2 regions of the Paenibacillus sp. RS8 genome follow, and region 2 is predicted to be linked to the other one. Evidence: riboswitches for the same ligand, from Rfam matches in the RefSeq annotation. Region 2 holds a riboswitch; the other holds the start of a gene.
What was found. A riboswitch is a leader RNA that binds a small molecule or an ion and turns the genes downstream of it on or off. The one in region 2 is predicted to bind cobalamin.
Positions count from the first base shown of each region.

Region 1: linked by a shared signal. The riboswitch ahead of ACDZ28_RS12970 (DUF4430 domain-containing protein) and the one ahead of metE (5-methyltetrahydropteroyltriglutamate--homocysteine S-methyltransferase) in region 2 are both predicted to bind cobalamin.

Region 1 covers NZ_CP168131.1:2,606,139-2,611,019, forward strand. The annotation lists gene ACDZ28_RS12965 (hypothetical protein) at 1-2,267, shown strand, start outside; cobalamin riboswitch at 2,389-2,590, shown strand; gene ACDZ28_RS12970 (DUF4430 domain-containing protein) at 2,766-4,881, shown strand, end outside.
Region 2 covers NZ_CP168131.1:6,497,597-6,502,477, reverse strand. The annotation lists gene ACDZ28_RS30590 (FtsX-like permease family protein) at 1-600, shown strand, start outside; gene ACDZ28_RS30585 (DedA family protein) at 618-1,241, shown strand; gene ACDZ28_RS30580 (undecaprenyl-diphosphate phosphatase) at 1,291-2,151, shown strand; cobalamin riboswitch at 2,345-2,551, shown strand; gene metE (5-methyltetrahydropteroyltriglutamate--homocysteine S-methyltransferase) at 2,682-4,881, shown strand, end outside.

The DNA of each region.
Region 1 (4,881 bases), 3.2 Mb from region 2:
TTAGCTTTGTGGAAAAAGGTTCGCTTCGTCCCGGTGATCGCAATATCGAGAAGGATTTCACATTTGATTTGGTTTCAGGTCGGATGGGGAATGTGGATTTTGGAGAGTCTCGTCAGCCATATGCTGATTTGGTTTGGAAGCTGTTACTTCTAAATCCAGGGGATCTTGACGATTTCGTAAGTTTTGCTGATCAGATCCTGCGTGGAGAAAGTCCTGAGCATAAGCTATCGCTCGCTTTTTATAATGAGTTAGCTGTATTTTATGAGATTGAGCAGGGGAATGAGCATTTATATACAGAGAATAAGAGCGCGGTGCTAAGCGGATTGCTCTCTTACCTTAAGGCGGAGGGTGCTATTCATTCCAGAATCCGACTGAACGATATTTTCTTGGAGCGGTTCGACCGAGAATTTGATTTAGTCCGGCAAAGGAATGTTCCAGAGCCTGCTATAATGGAGTGCTTTAAAGATTATTTTGTGCTCAAGGATCATAATTACAAAGCCAGAATCGTTGATTATTTCATTAATGGAATGCTTCATAGCGTGGAAGCGGGACGCAAAGATGTTCTTAATGCAGCTTACGGGATCATTGAAAGTAATGATGAGCTAAGTGCTGCGTTTTTTCAACGGGTAATGTCTGAATCGTATTTCCGCAAGCAGTTATTAGAGCCTTATATGGAGTCAAGACTAATTGCTGCATCTAAATCTGTGGACATTCTGAATTTTGTACTCCATTGGGGCCGTTTTCTGCCAGCTGCGTTAGAGCAACCTTTTGCTCAGGATGCAGTAAGGGATTACTTGCTGGAAAAGCTACAACTGGAGACGGATCCGGTTGCTGCGGTGGCGGAAATTCATAGCACTGTAGATAAAGCGGAGAAAGATCGACGTAGAGGGACAGGCGTATCTCCTAAAGTACTCTCGCTCATGCAGGATCTTGCAGCATCTGCAGACAGATTCTTGCTGAATCGGCTATCTCTTACTGAAATGACGCAGGAGGACTTATTAGAGGTTGTTTTCTTACGTTATGGCAATGTTGTGGATTGGCAGCCGCCACTAGATAGAATTAGCAAGCAGAAAGAAAATGCACTCCGCGCTGCTTATCGCTGGTTTGGTGAAGAGAAGCCGAATGAAGAGATATTTGCAGGCTTGTCTCCGAAGGAGCTGGATGATGTACAGCTGCTCGGTCGCCGTTTACTAAAGGAAGCTCGGGTGTTAGAACCGTTTGAACGTCTTCCACTAGCTTTCTACTACACGAGTCAACGCGAGGGTGGTCCGCTGGATTATGACGCATTGCTGGAGTTAGTTAAGCATAAAGCTGGTAACGACAAGGATGTGATCTATCGATTCTTTGCATGGTCTCAAGGAAATTCTTTATTTACGATATCGAATAAAAAGCTTCACCCGGGATACCGCCGGGCGATTCTGAAGTATTTCCAGAGCAGTGACCGCGAGGCATTCAAGAATCGTGAATTTCGTAAAAGCTATGTCGCTACAGCTCGGCCTGCTCTACAAAATGTCTACAATGAGGCTCGCTCCCAGCTGGCTTCCCCGCTGGCGCGCTGGATCAGCCGCAGCCGATTTCGACTCCTGATCTCCGGTTCCATCACTGGCATTCTGGTGATTATCGCAATTATCGTATTCAGTATGCTGCGTCCGGAAGATCCAAAGACGGCCCTGCCTGGGACAACCCCTGCACCGACACCTGTTCAGAGTGCAGGCAGTATGCTTCCTCCGGCTTCCGTATACCTGAAGGATCTAGGTACCGAAGGAGATAAAGGAAGCAGTGTATTGGTGTTCACGTTTGCCAACGCGGATGATTGTGTGCAATTTAATCCGACGGAGATTAGTTTAATGACTTCATCCGATGTAGTGGATAAGAGCTTTAAGGTTGCTGCTAGCACTGGGACTTGTTCAGTGCCGTCAACGGATGGAGACTTATCTGGCGATACGAACGCCGCTGATACGACTGCGGGGACGGCGGAAGGCGTAGATGCTACTAATACTGCAGACGAGGCCTCTCCATCTCCTACACCTTCCTCTGATGCAGAGGGCAGCACAGTTGTGCCGTCCGCGACAGCTATTACAGAAGGTGAGCAACCTTCCTATCAGGTGGAGGTTACTATGGAGCCGGGTGCGACAATCGTCGAGCATAGCATGATCAAGGCTGGTAGATTTACGTTGATCGTAGATCCCGCTCCAAAGGATACAACGGGTGTTAACTCAAGTGCTGAACCTTCAGCGACTGCAAGTCCGGAAGGAACAGCCGAATAAAGTAATTTCTGATCAGCAGGACGATACCGAAAGGTTTGGTTCTGCTGTTCTTTTTTTGTTGCTCATACAAAGCTTTTCTATAGACATGCTGTGTATTAATAGATATGATTATGAAAATAAGATAATACATATTGGAAAAGGTGCAGACTCCCCTAAATCAGAGTCTGCTTAAAAGGGAAGTCCGGTGTAAAATTCCGGCGCGGTCCCGCCACTGTAAATGCGGAGCGTCTCTTCTATGAACCACTGTCAGCAGTTAGGACGGGAAGGTGAAGAGCGGCAATGAAGCATTAGCCAGGAGACCTGCCTTTTTCGTGAGCGTTTCTATTCTTCGTGGGGTAAGAATGTGGAACATATACAGATAGACTGTGTGGTCGTAGAGGTTCACGCGCCCCAGCCTCGATTTGTTATCTTCCCGGGCCGCCCTTCATAGGGGCGGTCTTTATGTTGTGCGCTCTTATTTTGTGTAGTATCCATTCCTTTAAAGAAAGAGGCTGAACAATGAAGAAAATATTCTCCTCCAGGTTTTTTGTACTTGGACTGGCCGTATTCATGGTCATATCGATTCTTGGAACATCTCTTGCTCCGGCAGGAACCATCTTTGCGGAGGCGGGCGTTAGCTCCGGGCAGGAAGCATCTGGCGATTCTGCTGCTAATGTAGAACGGATTAATGTTGCGGATGCGACCTATACGGCTGCGGAATTTATTTTAAAGGGTGGCGTGCAGTCGGATTGGCAAGCGATTGGACTGGCTCAAGCGGGATACAAGCTGCCAGTAAGTTATCGAGCAGCTCTTGAGAAAAAGGTGAAAGATGCAGAGGGGAATTTCGCGAGCGTAACGGATTACGCGAGAATCGTACTCGCAGTAAGAGCAATAGGAGCCGATCCTACCAGCTTTGCTGGAAGCGGAACAAGTCCTGGCTATAACTTAATAGAGAAGATCTATAATCATGACAAAATCAGTGGACAGACGCTTAATAATCCGGTTTATGCTTTGCTCGCACTGGACTCAGGGAAATATAATATTCCTAAAGATGCGAAATGGACAACGGATAAGCTTCTTGCTGAGATTCTTTCCAAGCAAAATCAAGACGGTGGCTTTGCCTTAACTACAGGCGCCAGTGAGCCCGATATGACAGCAATAGCTTTGACCGCTCTATCGGCACATAAGAGTAATCCGGAAGCTTACACAGCAGGACTACAAGCCGTATCTTGGTTATCCAAAGCTCAGGATAGCCATGGAGGTTACGGAGATAGTGCTGAAAGTGCAGCACAAGCTATTCTAGGTCTCACATCCTTTGGTGTAGATCCAAGTGGGTTAGAATATACCAAGAATAAAGTGAGTTTGATCGGTAATCTACTGAGCTACCGTCTCGCTGACGGCAGCTTCGCTCATAGCCGTGGCGGAAGCAGCAATATTCTAGCTACAGAACAGGGCCTTCAGGCGCTTGTAGCCTACAATCTACTTCATAAAGGCAGCAACAGTAAACTGTACGATTTTTCTAAGTCATCCGTTCAGAATGCACTTATCTATGCACCGATTACTGTAGAGGGTCCTGAGAGTACTTTAGCACAGGGATATGGATATGCTGGCAACGTATTAGGTGCACTAGAAAAGCTGGCTCTTCAGACGAAATTGCCAATCACGAATCCTTCCGGTGCTTATGTCACTGGAATTGGAAGTATTCTGGCTGGAACCTATGGCGGTTACGATGGTTGGATGTATGTTGTATCCCGTAATGGTCAATGGATTAATCCAGATGTTGGAATGAACGATTTTGTGCTTAAAGATTCAGATCAGGTTCTGGTCTATTATGCCGGAGATGATACTAAACTTGTTGATTCGGTAACGGTGTCCAAGCCAAGCCTCAAAGAGGGCGATTCTTTTACTGTAATAGTGACTAGTAAGACATGGAAATGGGACGCTGTAACGAATACGTCCTCTCCGGTAATCGCCAAAGCTTCTGGCGTTCAGGTCCAAATTGGAAATCGCATCGTAACAACGAACGCAAAAGGTGAAGCGTTATTCTCAGGGAATGTTCCAGCAGGTGACTACAAGCTGACTGTAACAGGCTATCGTGAAGGAAAAGCACCATCGATTGCTAAATATACTCAAGATCTAAAGGTGATTCCAAAGAATGTAACGGCTTCACTTACCGTTGAAGGTCCGCAAGGCCTGATCGGTGAGGGGACTTTAAAGGCTTCCAATGCGCTTGAAGCACTGCAGCAATTGGCGGCGTCTAAGGATTTTAAAGTAGATATCACGAAATCGTCGTATGGTAATTTTGTATCTGGCATTTATGGCATTACGCAAGGTCTTTATGACGGTTGGTGGAGCTTCGTTGTATGGCGCAGCGGAGAATGGATCTATCCTAGTGTGGGCATGGACAGCTTTGAATTACAGGAATCCGACCGTGTTCTTGTCTATTATGCCGGAGAAACCACACAGGTTGTTGATACTGCTGTTGTATCTCCTGCACAGCCGAAGCCGGGTGAAGCTTTCACAGTAACAGTTTCTCAGAAAAAATGGGTGTGGAATAAGGATACCTTTACTTCCGATCCAGTGACTTCTCCAGCCGCTGGCGTGCAGGTCTTGATCGGTGATCAGAAGGCGATCA
Region 2 (4,881 bases):
GGAAGGGATGGAGGAGACTTCAGCGGAGTTGTGATCAGCGATGAGCTATACAAGGCTATTGATCCCGTACAGACTGATTTGTATACAGGATTTTATATGGATGACTTCCCGCGAACGGTTGGTATAGCGGCGGATCTTGCCCATAAAGGCAAACGATCCTATGAAAGTAACTCTCCATACGCGATTGTGGTTAGCGGCACGCTGTTTGAAATACAGAGAACACTGTATAACACGATGCTATTTGCTTCTTTACTGGTGGGTACTGTCTTTTTCATTGCAGCAGGCAGCTTCCTTTACTTCCGGCTATACACAGATCTAGATCATGATCGTCATCAATATTCTACATTGTCCAAAATGGGACTTACAGATCAAGAGCTAAACCGAATTGTAACGATTCAATTGTCGTTGTTGTTTTTTGTGCCAGTTGGGGTTGCTATTTTGCATAGTGTGTTTGCCTTTATTGCGCTTCAGCGGTTGTTCTACTTATCAATTGCTGTGGAGACAGGGGCTGTATTGATGGGCTATTTGGCTGTCCAGGGACTTTACTTCTTTTTTATTCGCAGCCGTTATTTACGCAACTTGAAGAAGAACTTGATTTGAATAATGGGGGTTACGAAATGCAAGCATGGATTACAGAGTTTATGGAGCAGTTTGGTTATTTCGGTATTTTCCTGATGCTCGCTTTTGAAAATATTTTTCCACCGATTCCTTCCGAAGTGATCCTTCCTTTTGGCGGATTCATGACAACCACAACGAATTTAACCATCCCTGGTGTAATTATTGCTGCTACGCTTGGTTCTTTGCTGGGTGCAGTGATTCTATATTATATCGGTCGTTTGCTGGATGTAAATCGGTTGGAAAAGATCGTTGAACGCTGGGGCGGTCTACTCCGAATCAGCAAAAAAGACATTCACAAGGCTGACGCTTGGTTTGATAAATATGGCTATTGGACCGTATTATTTTGTCGGATGGTTCCACTAGTGCGTAGTTTGATTTCGATACCGGCAGGGATGTCCGGTATGAAATTTGGCGTGTTTATGATCTTCACAACGATTGGTACATTGGGATGGAATCTACTGCTTGTGCTTATTGGCGCAGCATTGGGTGAGAACTGGGAAGACATTGCCATGTATATGGATATGTACTCCAACGTAGTGTACGTACTTATTGCTGGGGGATTAGCAGTTTTGGGGTATTTGTACTTCCGCAAGCGTAGTCGGAAAATGAACACCGAAGGTTGAACGAAGAAGGACTTATAGATAAAAGTTATGATTAAAAGGAGGAGAACAAATGGAGCTATTATCGATTATTAAAGCTATTATTTTGGGGATTGTTGAAGGATTGACCGAGTTTGCTCCGGTATCCTCCACAGGTCATATGATTATTGTTGATGATATGTGGTTAAAATCGACAGAGTTATTTGGGCAATATACAGCCAATACTTTCAAAGTGGTTATACAACTGGGGTCAATCTTAGCAGTTGTTGTTATTTTTAGAAATAGGTTCATTGAACTGTTGGGCTTAAAGCGTTTCAGTCGTAAACAGTTGGACCCTGTAACTGAAGAACAACCACCGCTCGAAAAGGGTGGACATCTTAAACTTACACAGGTGCTTGTAGGTTTAGTTCCGGCAGGTGTGCTGGGCGTTCTGTTTAATGATTATATTGATGAGCATTTATTCTCTACATCCACCGTGTTAATCGGTCTAGTAGTTGGTGCGGTATTAATGATTATTGCGGATCTATTTGGACCCAAGAAGATCCAAACAGAGAGTGTCGATCAGATTACATATAAGCAGGCACTAGGTGTTGGTCTTGTCCAATGCTTCTCGTTATGGCCAGGATTTTCACGTTCCGGGTCTACGATTTCCGGTGGTGTCCTTCTTGGTATGAGTCATCGTGCTGCTGCTGATTTCACATTTATTATGGCTGTTCCAATCATGGCAGGGGCCAGTCTCCTCTCACTAATGAAGAATTGGCAATATTTCACCATCGATGCCCTGCCGTTCTTCATTGCAGGCTTTATCAGTGCTTTTGTATTTGCGCTGTTATCGATGCGATTCTTCCTGAAATTGATCAATCGGATTAAGCTTTTACCATTTGCTATATACCGGATAATACTTGCCGCTGTAGTATATTTCGTGTTTTTCTAAATCCGTTATAAGGAATCGATATAACAGAAGCCCCCGTCATCTATTGCAGATGACGGGGGCTTTCACGTATGATGACATCAGATTAAGACACTCAGTTTATTAATTATATGGATAAAGTAAAAGTTTCACTTTACCCTTATAATTCTCGCATAAACGCTTACCGTCCATAAAAGGACGCCGAAGGCGTTTTAGCTTGATAATATCGGAGACAGGTGCTTGCCGGGAATTAGTAATTCGGTAGGCTTAATAGGGAAATTCGGTTTGAAGCCGATGCGGTCCCGCCACTGTAACGGAAGAGTCCATAGCAACATACGTCACTGGCAATTTACTACTGCTGGGAAGACTGCTAAGGATGCTGACACCGCTAGCCAGGAGACCTGCCTGTTTCAACAGCACTGCTTCACCTACGGAGGATAGGAAGGTGTTAGACGTGAACCATAGGTATATTATGGGCGTCTTTCCCTTTGACTTTTTTAGGGAAGGGCGCTCTTTTTAATAGGGATGTTATGGTTTCAAGCCAAAATAAGAAGATGGAGAAGGGGAGCTGCAAAGTGACGAACAAAGTAAAAGTAAGTAATCTTGGCTATCCAAGAATCGGAAAAAACCGCGAGTGGAAGAAAACGTTGGAAGCCTTCTGGGCAGGTAAAATAAATGAGGAAGAGTTCCGTACTGAAATGGCAGGTATTCAACTTCAGCATTTGAAGACTCAGCAGGAGGCAGGCATTGAGTTAATTCCGGTAAATGATTTTACATTCTATGATCATGTGTTGGATACGGCTGTAATGTTCGGGATCGTACCTCCGCGTTATGCGTATGATGGTGGCGACATTGGGCTTGATCTTTATTTTGCGATGGCTAGAGGGAACGCTGAGGCTACCGCCTGCGAGATGACGAAATGGTTCAACACGAACTATCACTATATCGTTCCAGAGATCGGTGCACAAACGCCGCGCCTGACGGAGAATAAACCACTGGAAGCATACCGTTTCGCCAAGTCCCAAGCGGGAATTGAGGGGAAACCTGTGGTTTTAGGCCTTTATACCTTCCTTAAGCTGTCAAAAGGTTTTGCATCTGCGGATATTGCGAAGATTGCCGCTCGGTTTCTTCCGGTTTACGTTCAGCTATTGCAGGAACTGAAGCAAGAAGGAGTAAGCTGGGTACAAATCGATGAACCAGCGATTGTTACAGGAATAAATGAATCAGAACTACCATTACTTAACTCGATTTACACAGAAATTGCTGAATCCGTGCCTGGATTAAATATTATTCTGCAGACTTACTTTGAAGCTGCTGAACCATTGGAGGCATTGTTCAAGCTTCCGGTACAAGGTTTAGGTCTTGATTTTGTCCATGATGGCGGAACGAATCTGGCATCGATTGAGCGCCTTGGCTGGCCTGAGGATAAGTGGCTGGGAGCGGGTATTATTGACGGACGCAACATCTGGCGCTCGGATCTGGATGCTAAGCTACAGCTAATCGAGAAGCTGAGTGTACATGTACCACTTGATCGTCTTATTCTACAACCTTCTTGCAGTTTGCTGCATGTTCCGGTTACTGTTCAGGGTGAGGTGAAGCTGAAGGCAACCGTCAAGGCTGCATTAGCTTTTGCTGATGAGAAGCTTAAAGAGCTTGGCCTGCTTGCTGCAGCCTTAGAGGGTACTGGAGAAGCTACTGCTGCGCTGACAGTCAGCCGCGAAGCTCTTGCAGCCTTCCGTGCACTTCCCGAACGCGGCCGTAAGGATGTAGCAGAGCAAGTTCTCGGACTTGCAGATTTACCAGACCAACGCAGTCTGCCTTTTGCAGAGCGCCTTAAGGTGCAACAGGAGAAATGGCAGCTACCACTTCTGCCAACGACAACGATCGGAAGCTTTCCACAGACCGTAGAAGTGCGCCAGGCAAGGTTGAAATGGCGTAAAGGTGTATGGAATCAGGAGCGGTATGACGGGTTCGTTCGTGAGCAGATTGCAGATGCAATCACCTTCCAAGAAAAGCTGGGTCTGGATGTACTCGTGCACGGTGAGTTCGAAAGAACCGATATGGTGGAGTTTTTCGGGGAGAAGCTGGACGGGTACTTATTTACCAGTAATGGCTGGGTTCAATCCTACGGATCCCGCTGCGTTAAGCCACCGGTTATTTATGCGGATATAGCTTTTATTGAGCCAATGACTGTTAAAGAAAGTGTCTATGCTCAGTCTTTAACTTCCCTTCCTGTTAAAGGCATGTTGACAGGTCCGGTCACGATTCTCAATTGGTCTTTCGTACGTGATGATCTTAGTCGGGAAGAAGTAGCCAATCAAATTGCCTTAGCACTCCGCCATGAAGTGAAAGCTTTGGAGGATGCAGGCATAGAGATGATTCAAGTAGATGAACCTGCTATCCGTGAAGGACTTCCTTTGAAAGCTGAAGATCGTGAGGGATACTTAAATTGGGCGGTGAAGTCGTTCCGTATCGCGACAAATCATGTGAAGGCTACAACGCAAATTCATACTCATATGTGCTATAGCGAATTCAATGACATGATTGATTCCATTTCAGCAATGGATGCGGACGTCATCTCTATTGAGACTTCCCGTAGCCATGGGGAACTGATCGTCAGCTTTGAGGAGCAGGAATATGATAAAGGAATCGGTCTTGGTGTGTATGACATCCATAGTCCACGGGTTCCTGCTGTAGAAGAAATGACAGCTAATATTGATCGTGCTTTGCGGGTGCTGGACCCAGAACAGTTCT